4 regions of the Solibacillus sp. FSL K6-1126 genome follow, and region 3 is predicted to be linked to each of the others. Evidence: riboswitches for the same ligand, from Rfam matches in the RefSeq annotation. Region 3 holds a riboswitch; each other region holds the start of a gene.
The links. A riboswitch is a leader RNA that binds a small molecule or an ion and turns the genes downstream of it on or off. The one in region 3 is predicted to bind S-adenosylmethionine.

Region 1: it holds a riboswitch for S-adenosylmethionine, as region 3 does, so the genes downstream of both, MHH44_RS19330 (bifunctional homocysteine S-methyltransferase/methylenetetrahydrofolate reductase) here and MHH44_RS16050 (methionine ABC transporter ATP-binding protein) in region 3, are expected to answer to the same signal.
Region 2: it holds a riboswitch for S-adenosylmethionine, as region 3 does, so the genes downstream of both, MHH44_RS02340 (O-acetylhomoserine aminocarboxypropyltransferase/cysteine synthase family protein) here and MHH44_RS16050 (methionine ABC transporter ATP-binding protein) in region 3, are expected to answer to the same signal.
Region 4: it holds a riboswitch for S-adenosylmethionine, as region 3 does, so the genes downstream of both, metA (homoserine O-acetyltransferase MetA) here and MHH44_RS16050 (methionine ABC transporter ATP-binding protein) in region 3, are expected to answer to the same signal.

The regions. Positions count from the first base shown of each region.
Region 1 covers NZ_JBBOPD010000001.1:3,883,047-3,887,263, forward strand. Annotated here, with positions in the region: gene metH (methionine synthase) at 1-654, opposite strand, end outside; gene MHH44_RS19330 (bifunctional homocysteine S-methyltransferase/methylenetetrahydrofolate reductase) at 647-2,491, opposite strand; SAM riboswitch class I at 2,594-2,691, opposite strand; gene hemG (protoporphyrinogen oxidase) at 2,778-4,163, opposite strand.
Region 2 covers NZ_JBBOPD010000001.1:479,424-483,640, reverse strand. Annotated here, with positions in the region: gene MHH44_RS02345 (hypothetical protein) at 356-754, opposite strand; gene MHH44_RS02340 (O-acetylhomoserine aminocarboxypropyltransferase/cysteine synthase family protein) at 944-2,248, opposite strand; SAM riboswitch class I at 2,365-2,479, opposite strand; gene nfsA (oxygen-insensitive NADPH nitroreductase) at 2,726-3,460, shown strand; gene MHH44_RS02330 (hypothetical protein) at 3,703-4,217, opposite strand, start outside.
Region 3 covers NZ_JBBOPD010000001.1:3,208,443-3,212,659, forward strand. Annotated here, with positions in the region: gene MHH44_RS16045 (methionine ABC transporter permease) at 44-712, opposite strand; gene MHH44_RS16050 (methionine ABC transporter ATP-binding protein) at 705-1,733, opposite strand; SAM riboswitch class I at 1,879-1,981, opposite strand; gene MHH44_RS16055 (thioredoxin family protein) at 2,043-2,345, opposite strand; gene MHH44_RS16060 (toprim domain-containing protein) at 2,353-2,679, opposite strand; gene gcvH (glycine cleavage system protein GcvH) at 2,769-3,149, opposite strand; gene MHH44_RS16070 (arsenate reductase family protein) at 3,230-3,586, opposite strand; gene MHH44_RS16075 (acyl-CoA dehydrogenase family protein) at 3,910-4,217, opposite strand, start outside.
Region 4 covers NZ_JBBOPD010000001.1:2,053,780-2,057,996, reverse strand. Annotated here, with positions in the region: gene MHH44_RS10080 (YitT family protein) at 1-85, shown strand, start outside; gene MHH44_RS10075 (ABC transporter ATP-binding protein) at 209-979, shown strand; gene metA (homoserine O-acetyltransferase MetA) at 1,031-1,972, opposite strand; SAM riboswitch class I at 2,131-2,238, opposite strand; gene MHH44_RS10065 (nucleoside-diphosphate sugar epimerase) at 2,311-3,054, opposite strand; gene MHH44_RS10060 (AAA domain-containing protein) at 3,070-4,217, opposite strand, start outside.

The sequences.
Region 1 (4,217 bases), 670 kb from region 3:
AATATGCTCAATAGAAATATAAAATGCTTCAATTGATTGCCCGGCAAGCGTTGTTCCCATTGGCTCAATTGTTCCTGAAATCATGACAGGCAGCTCTTTGCCAAGTTCCTCAAATGCACGGTGAATGGCAATCGTTCCTGCTTTAACATTAAGCATATCCTGGGAAGTTTCCATTAAGAGCAAATCCGCTCCCGCTTCAATTAGTGCTTTTGCCTGGATATAAAAGTTTTCTTCCAGCTCTTCAAATGTTATACCGCCTGTTACCGACAATGTTTTAGTCGTTGGCCCGATTGCACCTGCGACAAAGCGCGGCCATTCTGGTGTCGAAAACTCTTTTGCAGCCTCTAGTGCAATTTCAACCGCCCGCTTATTAATTTCAACTGCCTTGTCACCTAAGTCATATTCATCCAACACGAGTGGTGTTCCACCAAACGTATTGGTACAAATAATATCAGCGCCTGCAGCTAAATAGGCACGATGAATTTTACTCAATACATCAGGTCTTGTCAGTACCAGGTTTTCATTACAACCGTCTAAGTCTTCTCCGCCAAAATCTTCATATGTTAGGTTTTCTGCCTGAAGCATCGTCCCCATGGCACCATCGATGATAAGTATTCTTTTTTGTAATTGCTCATGAATCGGGTGATTATACATTCGACTGAACTCCTTTACTTTCCACATCATATTGTTTTACATAGTCCATTAATTCCAGCGTCATATCATAGCGTAAAAACGGTGTAATTAAATAAATACCGTTAAAGTATTCACATGCTGTATCGAGCAGCTCTTTAGCAATCGCGATTCCTTCTGCTGTCGATGCTTCCTTGTCATCCCCACAGGCAGCCATGCGCGCAAGTACTTCATCGGACAGTTTAATGCCCGGTACTTCATGATGTAAAAATTCCGCGCTGCGTGAAGATGTTAGTGGCATAATCCCGATATAAATCGGTGTTTCCAAATGCTTCGTCGCCTCATAGATTTCGATAATCTTTTCTTTCGTATAAACCGGCTGTGAAATAAAGTAATCTGCTCCATGCTCGATTTTCTTTTCTAAACGGGCTACAGCACGGTCCAGTACACGAACATTCGGATTAAAGGCAGCGGCTACCGAGAAATTTGCCTGTTTACGCAGCGATTTCCCAGTAAAAGAACCACCTTTATTTAACTGCTTAATTAGAGAAATCAGTTCCATTGATGAAACATCATATACGCTCGTCGCCCCCGGGAAATCCCCTACTTTTGTCGGGTCCCCTGTCACGACAAGAATATCATGAAGTTCCAGTGCATCAAGTCCCATTAAATGTGACTGAAGCCCAATTAAATTTCGGTCACGGCATGTCAAATGCGGCAATGAACGAATTCCTTGCTCTTTTAAAATCGCAGCCATCGCGATATTACTGATGCGCGGTGAAGCAAGTGAGTTATCAGCCATCATAATGACATCGGCTCCTGCTTTAGATAACTGTTTTGCCCCTTCTACAAATCCGTCAATTTCCAGATGACGTGGCGTATCCAGTTCCACTATAACTGAACGTTCACGTTTTGCTTTTTCGTGGAGCGGCTCCTGTTTACGTGGCTCCGGAATTCGGACAAATTGTGTATGGCCGGGTTTTTCTTCTTTTGTTTCAATTGGCTGCATATTCGCCAAACGTTTTTTTACGGCTGCAATATGCTTCGGTGTCGTCCCGCAGCATCCGCCAATTAAACGGACACCTTGGTTTACGAGTTCAACTGCTGCACGTGCGAAATAATCGGTTTCCGACTCATAAACTACTCGACCATCTTCAATGTCCAATAATGATGCATTCGGATAAGCTGATAAAAAAGCTTTATTCGGTAAATTAACCCCTTCAAATGCCTGAATTGTATGGAAAGGACCTAATCGGCAGTTACTCCCAACAATATCTGCACCTAACCTTTCCAAGTCTTGAAACGCTTCATTTAACGTCATTAAATTTTGAAGGACACCCGGTTCCTGCATCGTCACTTGAGCAATGATCGGCAAATCGGTCATCGAACGTAATAGATGGACACAATGCGATAATTCTTCAAAATCGTAATACGTTTCCAATAAAAATCCATCCGGTTCACCTGCTAGTAATACTTCCGCCTGTTCTTGGAACGCAGCTAAAATTTCATCTAATGTTGCATCACTTTTACGAATTCCCCGAATACCACCGATTGTTGCCAGAACATATTGCCCATCCAGGGAAGCTGCCCGCTTTGCGATCTTTAACGCTGCTTCATTAAACTCCTTCACACGACTTTCATAGCCATAACGTGCAAGCTTAATACGGTTAGCTCCATATGTATTGGTCTGAATAATATCTGCACCTGCCGCAATATATTCACTATGAATTTTCTCTATAATATCAGGACGGGCAATATTCATTTCTTCATGGCAATAATCCAACCCATATGAATAAAGAAGTGTCCCGATTGCTCCGTCGGCTGTTAAAACCCGTGTTTGTAATTCTTCAAGTAAACCCATTGCCTTCACTCCATCATTTACAGTATTTTCAGTATTTTAACGATACAAAAAAGCCTTCTTTCATTAAAGAAAAGAAGGCATAGTAGTTATCGACTTAATCCCTTCTCATCTTCTGGCATTCGCCACTGGATTTAGCACCTGACTTAATGTTGGTTGCTGAAGTTTCATCGGGCCAGTCCCTCGACTTCTCTTGATAAGAAATAATATGAATTTTTGAAATATTTAAATGAATCATAACGTTATCTAATACGTCCGTCAATACCCTTTAGCTGAATGAAGTATTTCTTTACATAATTCGACTAATAATGTGTTCAGCTGTTTTTTTGCCGTTTTGAATACAAGCACCGATTCCTACTCCGAAATAGGCACATCCCGCTAATAGAACATTCGGGTAATCCGTTGCCAGTTGCTGTATAACTTTTGATAAGGCTTCATTATGCGCCAAATCATAGCGCGGCATTTGGTCAATCCACTTTGTTACATTAATGACAGTTGGATCCGCTTCAACACCTAAGCTGAGACGAATGTCTTCCAATGCAACTTTTGTCAGTTCTTCATCTGACATGGCTGCCAACTCTTCATAGCGCGGATTAATATCTTTATAAAACAAGCGAACGAGTAAATTGCCTTCTGCTGACGTATGCTTCCATTTACGGCTCGTCCATGTCGATGCATTACAAACTAAATCACTATTATGCGAAACGATAAAGCCGGTACCATCAGCCGGTAATATATCGTCCGGTACATCAAAGCCAACATACATCGTTAAAGTAGATGCCGTCGTGAACTTTTTCAGCTGTTCCTCTAATGAATCATCCTGTATTACATGACGTACCGTCTCATTTGGAACGGCCAGTACAACAATATCTGCCAATATTATTTCATCTTCCAGCACGACTTCATATTGCTCACCTTTTTTTAGAATTTGCTTTGTTACTGTCTTTCTCATGAATTCAACTTCCGGCAGCTGTTCTTCTATACGATTGATTAATGCTGATAAACCCGGACGGAAAGAAATAAACTTCTTATTCGCAGCTTTTTCGAATTGCTCGCGATGTGCCTCGAAGCCTTTAATAATCGATCCGTAGTTGTTTTTATAATCCACTAAATACGGCAATGTAGATGCCAGGCTTAATTGATATAAATCGCCTGAATAAACTCCTGCCAATACTGGGGCAATTTGCTTTCGAACAATTTCTTCACCTAAAAAATATTCTAAAAACGTACCGATAGAGCTTTCTTTAGTAAATTTAGTATTCGGGATTTCTAAATCTTGAAGGGCCCTCTTCTTTCCTTCTTCTGAAATTAACGTACTCGACATGAGCGATTCTACACTCATCGGAATACCGAATGTCGAACCTGCCGGAATAGCATACAGCTCGCTATTCGTATGAATGTAGGAAATACCTGTTTCGTTATAGACAAGCTCTGATTCAAAATTAAGCTCCTTAACAAGCTCCAATACCCCTGAATGGCGTGCTACAATTGAATCAGCCCCTGTTTCCATAATAAAACCTTTATCGTATTCGGAATGAATTTTTCCGCCTAAATATGCGTTCTTTTCAATCAGTATTAACCGTGCTTCCACGTTTTGCTCATGCATTTTATTTTTCAGATAATGCATCGTACATAGCCCGGTAATTCCTCCACCTACAACTACTACTGTTTTCATATCCATTCTCTCCTATTTCGTTCGCTTCTCTTCTTATAGTATAAACTTTTTCAT
Region 2 (4,217 bases), 2.7 Mb from region 3:
GTTCTAATAAAATTGCGATCTTCTAATATAACCGGTTAATGTTCTAAAATGGGGTCGCAATCTGCTAATATCCACACTCAATTTGCGAATATCGCTCACACTTCTTCTAATATCGCTCATCATTGTTCTAATAAATCGCAAACACCGGTTTCAACAACCATTTCCTGCCCGGAAAATAAGCGTACCCAACCTTCAAATTCACCCAAATTCTAATAACATCGACATTTCTTCTAATATCCCCAAAATTTCTTCTAATAATCGTTTTCATACTTCTAATAAACCATATACACCGTGTAAAAAAATCACCAAATAAAAAAACACTAGCAAGGGGGCTCGCTAGTGTTCCGGAATTATTTTATACTGCCACGTTTATATCATTATATGCCCGTAAACGATAGGCAGTTAAAATCTTGGTCATGACGATTTCCTCTTTTGCCGAGAAGTCAGGGACCGCGTATGGGCGCTCTACTAACTGAAATTCCCCATATTTTAAGAACCACTCTCTAGCTGGCGATAAAATATGGGCTGTACCATGAATTTTGTATTCCTCGGCAACTTCTTTTATAACATAACCCGCTGTGGCAAGATCGTGAGCTTGTTCTGAGAAAGCACTGTGTCCGAAAACATGCTGCCACATTGTATTCACATCCGCCAAAATTTGCTGGATCGCACAAGCGTTCACAAATTCCTTTACGTCATTTAGTTCATAAATAATATAGGCTGCAACGTTTTGTGCACTGTATACTTTCCCCATGTTGAACAACTCCTTTTCTTCCAATGATGCTGCAACATCACTTTAAATTTTTCCGGTTGGTAATATAATTATCCCAATTGTATTACTAGGTATTTAATTTGTCAATAAAACTTATAAAAATAGTAGGGATTAATTTTCTAAAAATTGCTTAGCTTTTCGAATGGGAAAAGCTAAGCCTTTTTTAAAGCATTATGCGTTTGTTTCTACTCCAATTTCCGCTGCAACTTTCGCTAATGCCTGCTCTAAATCCGCGATAATATCTTCCGCTGCTTCTAACCCGATCGATAAGCGAATGAGCTCTTCCGATACGCCGGCAGTTTTTAATTCTTCCGCAGATAACTGTTGGTGTGTTGTGCTCGCAGGATGAATAATTAATGAACGGGCATCGCCAACGTTCGCTACATGTGAGAACAATTCCACGTTATCGATTACTTGGCGGCCAGCTTCACGTCCGCCTTTAATTCCGAACGTAATGATTGATCCGAAGCCGTTTTTCAAATACTTTTTCGCTAAATCATGTGTCGCAAAATCTTCAAAGCCGTTGTAATTCACGTACTCCACAAATGGGTGGTTTCTTAAATACTCTGCAACTTTCTGTGTATTTTCATTGTGTCGGACAATACGCAAATGAAGCGTTTCAAGTCCTTGCAGGAAATTAAATGCCGCGTCAGCAGATAATGTTGGACCAAAATCACGCAATAGTTGAACACGAAGCTTTGTCGCAAATGCAGCGCCTGCTGTGTCAATTCCGTATCTTAGACCGTGGTATGAAGTATCGGGTTCTGTAAACCCTGGATGTCTTCCTTGTGTCCAGTCGAATTTACCGGCATCAACGACAATCCCGCCGATCGTCGTTCCATGACCGCCAATCCATTTTGTTGCAGAATGAATGACAACATCCGCGCCGAATTCAATCGGATTACTTCCATATGGGGAAGCAAATGTGCTGTCGATTAATAAAGGAAGACCATTGTCATGAGCGATGTTTGCTACCGCTTCAATATCCAGTACTTTCAAGCTTGGATTTCCGATAATTTCTGCGAAGATTGCCTTCGTTTTATCAGTGATTGCCGCTTGGAAATTCTCAGGATTTGATTCATCTACGAATTTTACTGTAATGCCGTAGCGAGGCAATGTTGTCGCGAATAAATTATATGTCCCACCGTAAAGTGAACCTGCCGCTACAATTTCATCCCCTGCACCGGCTACGTTTAAAATAGAAAATGCTACTGCTGCTGCGCCAGATGAAAGCCCTACTGCAGCTGTGCCCCCTTCTAATAAAGCAACCCGTTCCTCAAATGCCCCGACTGTCGGGTTCATAATTCTTGAATAAATATTGCCTGTTTCCTGTAATGCAAATAGACGTTGCGCATGAGCTGTGTCATTAAATGCATAGGCCGTTGTACGGTAAACCGGAACTGCAATTGCTCCTGTTTCCGGGTCTGGCTTTTGACCCCCGTGTAATAATAATGTTTCTGGTCTTAAATTTGTCATTTTAATACCCCCAAAAATTTAATCGATGGTGAAATCGGTGTTTTTGAGGAGGATTTTTTAAATGAAAAAAACCCTCTTCAGTTAAGAAGAGGGTTGCGCATGAGCAAGTTTGCCTCCTCTTATCTTTCAAAATGATTGTCCATTTTGTAGGATTTAGCACCTTAGTCAGTTCATCACTTACTGGTTGCCGGGCATCTCAGGGCCTATTCCCTCCGCCGCTCTTGATAAGAGTTATGTGATTTGTGTTCCATCGTTGAGTCTCAGTATAAAACATACTAATCCGATATGTCAACACAAAAAAATTAAAATTTTCAGATTTCTATTCTGATTACTCTTATCTGTATTTAACGATATGCAAAAATTTCCTCCCTATGAATTGAATAGACGCTTATAATCGACTTCAACTAAAATATTGACTAAAATAAGCTTGAAGGATATACCATTAAGATTTTTATTACATAAAAGGGAGATGTTCACGTGAATACAAAAGAATTATTACGCAGTCACACATCTGTTCGCAAATATACAGGTGAGGAAATTTCAAAAGAAACTGTCATCGATTTAATCGAAACAGCACAAATGGCGGCAAGCTCGCATTTTGTGCAGGCATACAGTGTTATCTGGGTAACGGATGAAGAAAAGAAAACTAAACTGGGTGAACTGTCTAAAAACGAATTCCAATTCAAAACAGCTGGTGCCTCTTTCTTATTTTGCGTAGATTTCAAACGTTTGCAGGTAGCTGGTCAAAAGCACGGAGTCGATATTTCTGCTGACACGGCTGAAAACGTGCTTGTAGGTGTAGCAGATGTTGCATTATTTGCGCAAAACTTTGTTATTGCAGCAGAATCAATGGGTTATGGCATTTGCTATATTGGCGGTGCCCGTACAAATCCTAAGGAAATTAGCGAGCTGTTCAATTTACCGGAATATGTTTTCCCGCTATTTGCGATGACGATTGGTACACCGACAAAACGCAATGAAACAAAACCACGTTTACCAGTAGCTGCGGTATTGCATGAAAATGGCTATGATCTTGATCAATACGATACGCTTCTAGATGAGTATGATGGCATTATGGAAGACTATTACAGCAGCCGATCTTCAAATCAAAAGACGGCAACATGGACGAAGCAAATGGCTGATTACTTAGTAGAACAAAATCGTCCACATATGAAAGAGTTTCTCGCTTCACAAGGTTTCACTTGGAAGTAGGCTTATAAACCAAAAATGCTATTTTTCTCTATGAGAAAAATAGCATTTTTTGCTGAGCGTTAAAAATTGATTTCCATTCCGGGACGCTTTCCGCGGGCACGGCCTGAGCCTGTAGTCTCAGGCGTCGTGCTGTTCCCGCCGGAGTCGCCCTACATTCCAATCAATTTTACAAAGTATCCGTTTCTTAATAAGGGTTTTCTTCTTATCCAGCGGTACTTCTACTTCTGCCCAAATTGCTTTATTTATTTCAATCCTTCAATTTGCAATGCTTTCACAGGCTGGAAATCTTCCCCTGTTTTCGCATACGTAATGGTCGCCTGATCGCCTTCTTGTAAGTAAATTGCAAACGGTGCAACTTCTGTAGAAACAATGAAGTTTTCACCTGTATTTGCCAGGAATGATACGATCGTGAAATCACCTACACGCTCTTTATAAACACGCACAACTTTTACCGTCGCCTTTGCTTCTTCAGCATTTGAAGTACCGTCTACCGTACTTCCGCCACGACTTAGCGCTGTTTTATAAAGTCTTAACGCTTCATTTGGTGTTGTACCATACGCCGAAATTTCAGGATTTGCTGCTGACACGATAAAGTAATTTTGCAGGAATCCGTTCGCATCGAGTACAGCTGACAGCCAACTCGCTTCACCGTAGAAGTTGTAAAGGATCGGCATTTCACCTTCCCATTCTTTTTCGATGAACTTTTTCTCGATAATTTCAAGAGCCCCTTGGGAATCCATATAAGACTCTTCCAGAT
Region 3 (4,217 bases):
TCGATGCACCAATATTTATAATTACGGCCTTACGAGCCACTAACTATCGTTTGTCCACTCTTGCTGTGATGAAATCCCCAATATATTGGATGATGAATACGACAACTAAAATCAATACAGTTGCCATTAAAGTCACATCTGTTCGGTTACGCTGGAAACCATCAAGGAATGCCAGGTTTCCTAAACCACCCGCACCAATGATGCCGGCCATTGCTGTATACCCTACTAAAGCGACAGCTGTAACAGTAATACCTGAAATTAATGCCGGTAAGCTTTCCGGAATCAGCACTTTCCAAATAATCGTAGAAGTTTTCGCTCCCATTGAGCGAGCCGCTTCTATAACACCTTTATCAATCTCTCTTAATGCAATTAACACCATGCGCGCATAAAACGGTGCTGCACCGATAATAAGCGCAGGTAATGCTGCATTGGCACCACGGATGGTTCCAAGTAAAAACTTCGTAAATGGAATTAATAAAATGATCAAGACGATAAATGGAATCGAGCGGAAAATATTCACAAGTGACCCTGTCAAAAAGTGTACAATTTTATTTGCCCATAATTGGTTGTCGCTCGTTAAAAATAAGACAATACCAATTAGAAGTCCTAGTATAAATGTGATGACTGTCGCAACAGCCGTCATATAAATTGTTTCATATGTTGCTTCGAGCATTTTACCCCAATCTACGTTTGGAAATAATTGATTAAACATGCTCAATCACCTCCGCCTGAATTTCTTGCTTCGCTAAAAAGCTTAATGCTTCCGCGACTGCTTTTGGCTCGCCATCGATATGAATAAACAATGTACCAAACGAACCGCCCGTTGTATTTGAGATTTTGCCATGCACTATATTAACAACTACGTCAAATTGCTTAATCATTTGTGAGATGACAGGCTGTTCTGTCGTTGCCGCTGCAAATGTTAATTTAGCGATTTTGCCTTCTGGATAATTGGCTAAAATCTGTTCCAGTGATGCTTGCGTTTCCTGTGTTTCACCAGAAGCTTGCGACACGAAGTTTTTCGTAATCGGTGCTTGCGGATGTTGGAACACTTGTAATACATCTCCCTGTTCCACTACTTTTCCGGCTTCCATAACAGCTACTCTGTTACAGATTTTACGGATAACATGCATTTCATGTGTAATGAGTACAATTGTAAGTCCGATGTTTTTATTAATATCAAGCAGCAATTCCAAAATTGAATCCGTTGTTTCAGGATCAAGTGCTGAAGTCGCTTCATCACATAAAAGCACTTCCGGATTATTTGCCAACGCACGGGCAATGCCAACACGCTGCTTTTGACCGCCTGAAAGTTGAGAAGGATACGCTTTCCCTCTTCCTTTTAAACCAACAAGTTCAATTAACTCTTCTACTCGTTTTTCACGATCAGCTTTTGAAACACCTGCTATTTCAAGTGGAAATGCGATGTTTTCTTCAACGGTACGTGACCAAAGTAAATTGAAGTGCTGGAAAATCATACTTATTTTTTGACGTGCTTCTCGTAATTTAGCCCCGGAAGCTTTTGCAATATCCTGACCACCTACAATGACAGAACCTGTCGTTGGCTTTTCCAAACCGTTCAATAGGCGAATCATTGTACTTTTACCGGCACCACTGTAGCCGATAATACCGTATATTTCTCCTTTGTTGATCGATAGGCTTACATTATCAACTGCCGTAAGCTTACCATTTTTCGTGTTATACACTTTTGTAATATTTTGTATATCAATCATCGGTTGTACTCCTTCTAAATTGAAATAACCTTCCTGCTATTTCAAAATCATGTTCTTTTTTCATCCAAAACATCCGCTGAATGAAAAAAACCTTTCTACCAAGACAAGTAGAAAGGTTTCACATACATTTATACGGTAAACCGTTCTCTCATCTTTCAAAGTTTACACTTTGTGTGAATTGGCACCTTTGCGTAATCGCTGGTTGCCGGGCTTCATAGGGCACTTCCCTCCACCTCTCTTTATAAGAGCAACGTTATTAAGTTTTATTATTATGAATGTTACTTTATCACGACAAAGTGACTACGTCAATTACTTTTTTAATATTTCATACAAAAACGGTACGGATTTAAATGCATAAATTTTATTCGTTAGTTCTCCGTTGTCTGAAACGATTAAACAAGGTACACTTTCAATTTTCAGTTCATAAGGTAAATCCCCTAAATAATTGATATTTGCCATACCAAGCGGGAGATCTGGTAGTAATTTCTCAATTACTTCCAACATTTTTTCCGATACTTCACATGTGCCGCACATAGGCGTATATAGGAAAAATGCTGTCTGATCATATTGTTGTACGTTTTGTTCCCATTGCTGTTGCGTCCATTGTTCCATTATACTGTCATCCTTCTTTTACTAAAAATTTTGCTCGTAGTAAAATATCCCTTAAGATTTTAGTAGGTGTTTTTTCTACTTCAATATATTCGTGAGGTATGATTAGCTGTTGTGCTTCAGGATATGCACGGTTCATCAGTTTACGTAACTTTTCACCGTTTTTATCTGCATCAAACATAGTGATAATTTCATCTTGCTCATAACCTTCTAATAAATCAATCAAATTGACTTCGCTTATTGTGCCATTTGTACAAATAATTGTCACGTCCTCTGCTAAAATCGGGATTAATCTCAACTTATCGGCACGTCCTTCGACAACAAGGCATTTTCCCATACGTACACGCTTCCTTTCAAAGTCACCTTTATGTATAGAATAACAAAAAAACACTAAAACCTTACTATAGAAGGCTTTAGTGTTTCATATTATTGTTCGATTAATGCAGTGTAAGCATCTGCGTCTAATAATTCTTCAACTTCCGCTTCACTTGTTAACTCAACAGTAACCATCCATGCATTTCCGTATGGAGATTCATTAACGTATTCTGGGTTGTCCAGTAATTCTTCGTTGATTGCAACTACTTTACCAGAAAGTGGTGCATATAGTTCAGAAACTGTTTTTACAGACTCTACACTACCGAATGGCTGATCCTTTGAAATCTCATCGCCTACTTCAGGTAATTCTACGAATACGATATCACCTAATTCAGATTGTGCGAAATCCGTAATACCGATTGTTGCCTTACCGTCTTCTATTTTTACCCACTCATGCTCTTTTGAATAACGTAATTCTTTTGGTGTGCTCATTCGAAAACCTCCATGTTATATGTAGTACATTCAAGTTCATTTTGCCATATTTCGTTCGGAAATACAATGTGAATAACTGTTTATTTCCAAGTTTCTAAGAAGTCAGACTCCTTAAATCCTAAAGTTAATTTTTTTCCATCTGTTACGATCGGTCGCTTAATTAACATACCATCTGATGCCAATAGCTCTAATTGCTCATCCTCGGACATTGTCGCTAATTTATCTTTAAGACCTAATTCCCGATATTTCATACCGGACGTATTGAAGAATTTCTTTAATGGCACTCCACTTGCTTCATAAATTGCTTTAATCTCCTCTTTAGATGGTGTCTGTTCTACGATATGAATATTTTCATAGTCCACACCTTGCTCATCTAGCCACTTTTGCGCTTTTTTACACGTTGTACATTTTGGATATTGAATGAATTTTACTGTCATGTAAGTACTCCTTTTGCCCTGGATTTTCCTATATTGTAACGGATATAGAAGGACAAATCAAAAATGTGTTCGTATTATTGGCGTTTTTATGAATATGGGTTTTATTAGAAGATTTGTGCCGATATTAGAACATGCTGGTCGTATTTTAGAAGAATGGTTTCGTTTATTTGAAACTTTGGCGGTCATATTAGAAGAAAGGAAACTTATATTAGAACTTCCGAGATATATTAGATCATGTAAAAATATATTAGAACATTTTACATTATATTAGAACAACATAGAAAAATCGGGTGCAGTGTCATGCACCCGACTATAGTATTTTATTAAACTACATACTTTTCTGCTTCAATTAATTTCACTGAAGCTTCACGTTTTTTCGGAATTAAGTTGTAAGGGTTGTTACGCGTTAATTTACGTAAAGCCGATAAAATCATACGTGCATCGTCACCTTCAACTGAAGCGATCAATGTTTCTTTTGCTTCTTTTTCGATTTCTGCGAATGCTTCCTGACAGAAAATTTGAGTGTAAAGGATTTTTTGTGCTGCTTTTTCTTCTCCGTCACGCTCGATTGCTTTTTGTGTACGGATTACTGCAGATTCCATTGCGTATAATTGGTTTGCAATGTTCGCGA
Region 4 (4,217 bases), 1.2 Mb from region 3:
CTTAGGGCCTGTCGTACAATGGGCGCTCAAATGGAACGGAAAGCTGTTCCACCGCGCAGCAGGTGTCGAAAGTGTTGTTATATAAATAATGAGGAGAGCAAGCATTATGCGTTTGCTTTCTTTTTTTCGCTCGAATTGTTACAATTTTCAAAAAATACTTCCGTTCAATTGGAAAAGAGTGCATAGTAGAAAGTGGAGGTGTTTTTAAATGATACATATTGAAAATATCCATTTATATCGCAATGATAAAAAGATTTTAAATGATTTAAGCTGGCATGTACAAAAAGGACAGCATTGGGCGATTTTAGGGTTAAACGGATCCGGTAAAACAACCTTACTAAAAGTAATTAACGGCTATATTTGGCCAAATGAAGGAAAAGTCCAGGTGCTCGGTGAAATCTACGGCAAGACGTATATACCGAAGCTTCGAACGCGGATCGGCTGGGTGAGCAATGCGATGATCGATAACTTCAATTGGCAGGATAATGCGATTGAAATCGTGCTCAGCGGGAAGTTCGGTGCCCTTCGTCTATTTAACGATGTGACGGAAGAAGAAATTGATCATGCCGTTTCTATTATGAAACATTTTCACTGTGATCATTTAGCGAATAAATCATTTGAGCATTTGTCACAAGGTGAACGGCAGCGTGTTCAAATCGCCAGGGCCATTATGGCAGATCCAGAAATTTTAATACTGGATGAGCCGTGCGGGGGCCTGGACCTGATTGAACGGGAAAACTTGCTGCAAACGATTGAACAGATTGCAGAAGCGGAAAACGCCCCTACCCTCATTTATGTTACACACCATGTAGAAGAAATTCTCCCTTGTTTTAGCCATGTGCTTCTGATGAAAGACGGAAAAAATGTGGAAGCAAGTGCACGGGAAGTTGTTTTAACGGACGAATTATTAAGCGATTTCTTCGGGCGGGAAATCAGTTTGCAGATAGAACGCGAACGTGCCTGGGTTGCAATAAAATAAAATCGAACCAGCCGGAGTCCACCTCCTGCTGGTTCATTTCATTTACACAAATTAAATATGATATTCAATATTTTCATCGACGTAATGCCATTCATACGGTGTTTCTTGGTATACGTAATAGTTCAGCCAGTTGTAGAACAACAGATGCGAATGGGCACGCCAAACATTTTTCGGTCTTTGTAGCGGGTCGTTATTCGGGAAATAGTTGACCGGCATTTCCGTATTGTCCGGGTCCTTTTCTCTATCGCGGAAGTACTCATCGGATAGTGTCGTTGCATCATATTCCAGATGCCCGGTAATCATAATATGTTTATTGTTTTTCGATTGAACAATAAACACCCCTGCGTCATCCGAATAGCTTAGAAGACGCAAGTCAGGATGTGCCCGCACTTCATCAATCGAAACCGACGTATGACGTGAATGCGGTGCCACATACTCATCGCTGAAGCCCCGCACTAAATCTACTGTTAAATCCGTAATCACATGGGAATAGACACCGGAGCATTTTTTCGGCAATTCGAACTTTCCAATACCAAAATGATGGTACAGGGCAGCTTGGGCGCCCCAACATATATACATGATCGAAGTGACATGTTCATTTGCCCAATCCATAACATGCGTGATTTCATTCCAGTAGCCTACCTCTTCAAAATCCATTTTCTCTACTGGCGCACCGGTAATGATCAGTCCATCAAAACGACGGTGCTTTACTTGGTCGAATGTTCGGTAAAATGTATCTAAATGTGATTTGGAAACATTTTTTGATTCGTATGTAGCCGTGTTTAAAAATGTCACATCTACCTGTAACGGTGTATTCCCGAGTAAACGCAGCAATTGCAGCTCGGTTTTTTCTTTTTCAGGCATTAAATTAAACACTAAAATATTTAACGGTCGAATTTGTTGCGTTTTCGCACGGTCTTCCTCCATAACGAAAATCTTCTCTTTTCTAAGCAGCTCTCCCGCCGGTAAATGTTTCGGGATATTAATCGGCATTCCACTTTCCCCCTCATAAACTTTTTCAACAATCTTTTAATAATCTTGTGGTTTTCAGGCAATGCATTGTTTTACGTTTGAAACAAACTGTTTCAGAACAATATAAAAAGCCCCTCTCATTCCAGCAAAAACAGAAATGAGAGGGGCCTTTTTACCCGTTCTTATCTGCCAAGGTTGACACCTTGCTGGAAGTAGCACCTTTCTAGTTGAACTAGAGGTTGCTGAAGCATCATAAGGCCAAGTCCCTCCGCTTCTCTTGATAAGACTATTAAATTGTCATTAGTGTATCATGTACTTTATAATTTTGCAATAATTCTAAAAATATTATTTCACACTTACTAAAGCTGCTCTTTTTCTATATTGAATAACATTGTCTCCAGCTGTTCATCCCATACACATGTCAATGTATTGTATACCCGCACAAAATGTCTGTTTTCCTTTTGATCGAAAAGCAAAAAACATAGGACCGGTATATCATTAATCTGGATCGATTCCGTCGAAACAACACTTGTAATATAATGCGGTACTTCATCTTCCGCAACCGGTTGTTCGGATAGTTGCTGCTGAATGAATTCAATCAGCACCGCTTCTTCAATTGCTTCGATTTCTTCCGTTTCGATTGTCGGGAAAGGCTCCGGAAACTCCTCCAAATCCGCAAATTCCTCCAGATCACCATCCAGTGGCTGCTCATGGATCGGGCTGTATTGAATAAAATAACTTGTTTCTTCAAGCTCCTCTTCAAAAATGCCCGATTCCAGCTGTGCCTTACCCTTAGCGGTAAGTGCAAATTCCTGTTCCTTCACAATCATACCCAGTCGTAACATTTTATTCGTCAAATCATGAATAAATAACGGTTCCACTAACAAAATTTCGGCTAATAACTCAACATTTTTCAGCTTTGCCTTCTCAAAAGAAATGAGCATCATCTTCATTAAAATATCCATCGCATTGCGCATCACCGGATGATATTTTACTTCCAATGTGTGAATCGGAATGGCATATTGCATTTGCTTTTTTATTTCAATGGACGGGTTTTGGATGAGTTCTTTCTGCAGCTGTAAAACTGTAATTTGTAAATCCATTCAATCCCCCTGTTTCTACACAGCATAATAGCCGTCTTGCTCTTTTACTGTCGTTAATACATGGGCATACATATCCCGTGTTTTCGCGCTTTTAGGCCGCTTTGTGAACATTTCAGTACTGCCGATCATGATCAGCAGTTCCCTTGCGCGGGATAATGCAACATTAAGGCGGCGGTAATCTTTCGCAAACCCGATTTCTCCGCGCTCATTGTCATGGTTCCGCACCATGCTGACGATAATCACATCCATCTCCATCCCTTGGAATTTATCGACTGATCCTGTACGGATGTGTAAATGCGGTACACTGATTTCCTGTTCAATCAAACGGTTGATGCGTTTTACTTGCTCAGCGTAGAAAGAAATAACGCCAACCGATTTTAATGCGTCCTGCGGAATCAATCCTTGTGCTTTCGCTTGTTCTGTCGCTGCATTCAATTCAAGCAGCTGCTGTTTAATTTGATCCAGCTCAGCCAAATTGAATAGACTCGAACCTTCCTTCATACGCTCTTCAAAATACGGCTTTTTGTTCGGAATATCGAGCCATAGTAAATGGTGTTTCCGCGTAATTTTGGATGTTTCAAGGAAATGGTCACGTACAGCATCTGAATCCTCTAACCCGCATTGCAGCTGTTCGGATTCATTTTCGTAAAACGGTGTGATAGTTGACATAATATTTTTATGCATACGATATTGAAGTGCGAGCATTGTTTTGTTTTGTGACGGCAGATTGTTATAAAGACGCTCGAACAATGATTCTTCCAGTAACTTTTCAAGCTCCCGTTTTTCTTCAAATGTTGTACTTTCCTTCACAACTTGCTCCAATGTCTCTTCAAACGTCGCATCCCCGACAAGTGGCGGCAGCTGGTGATGATCCCCAACTAAAATGATTTTGGCACCTTTTAACATCGGCAGTAACAGTTCAGGTGGTGTTGCTTTCGAAACTTCGTCAATAATGACAACATCAAATGTCGGATAGTTGTCCATAAACTCTTTATTTGCTGAAGCAACACATGTTGTTCCGATGACATTGGCGTGTTTCACATACAGTTTGCGGATTTCCTCCAAGTCATGGGCATTGGCATTTTTCAATAAGCCGTGCCATTCGTTTTGAAGTTCCGCTGTTACCGGAAGCAAACTAATTTTCACTTCTAGAGTCGCAATCT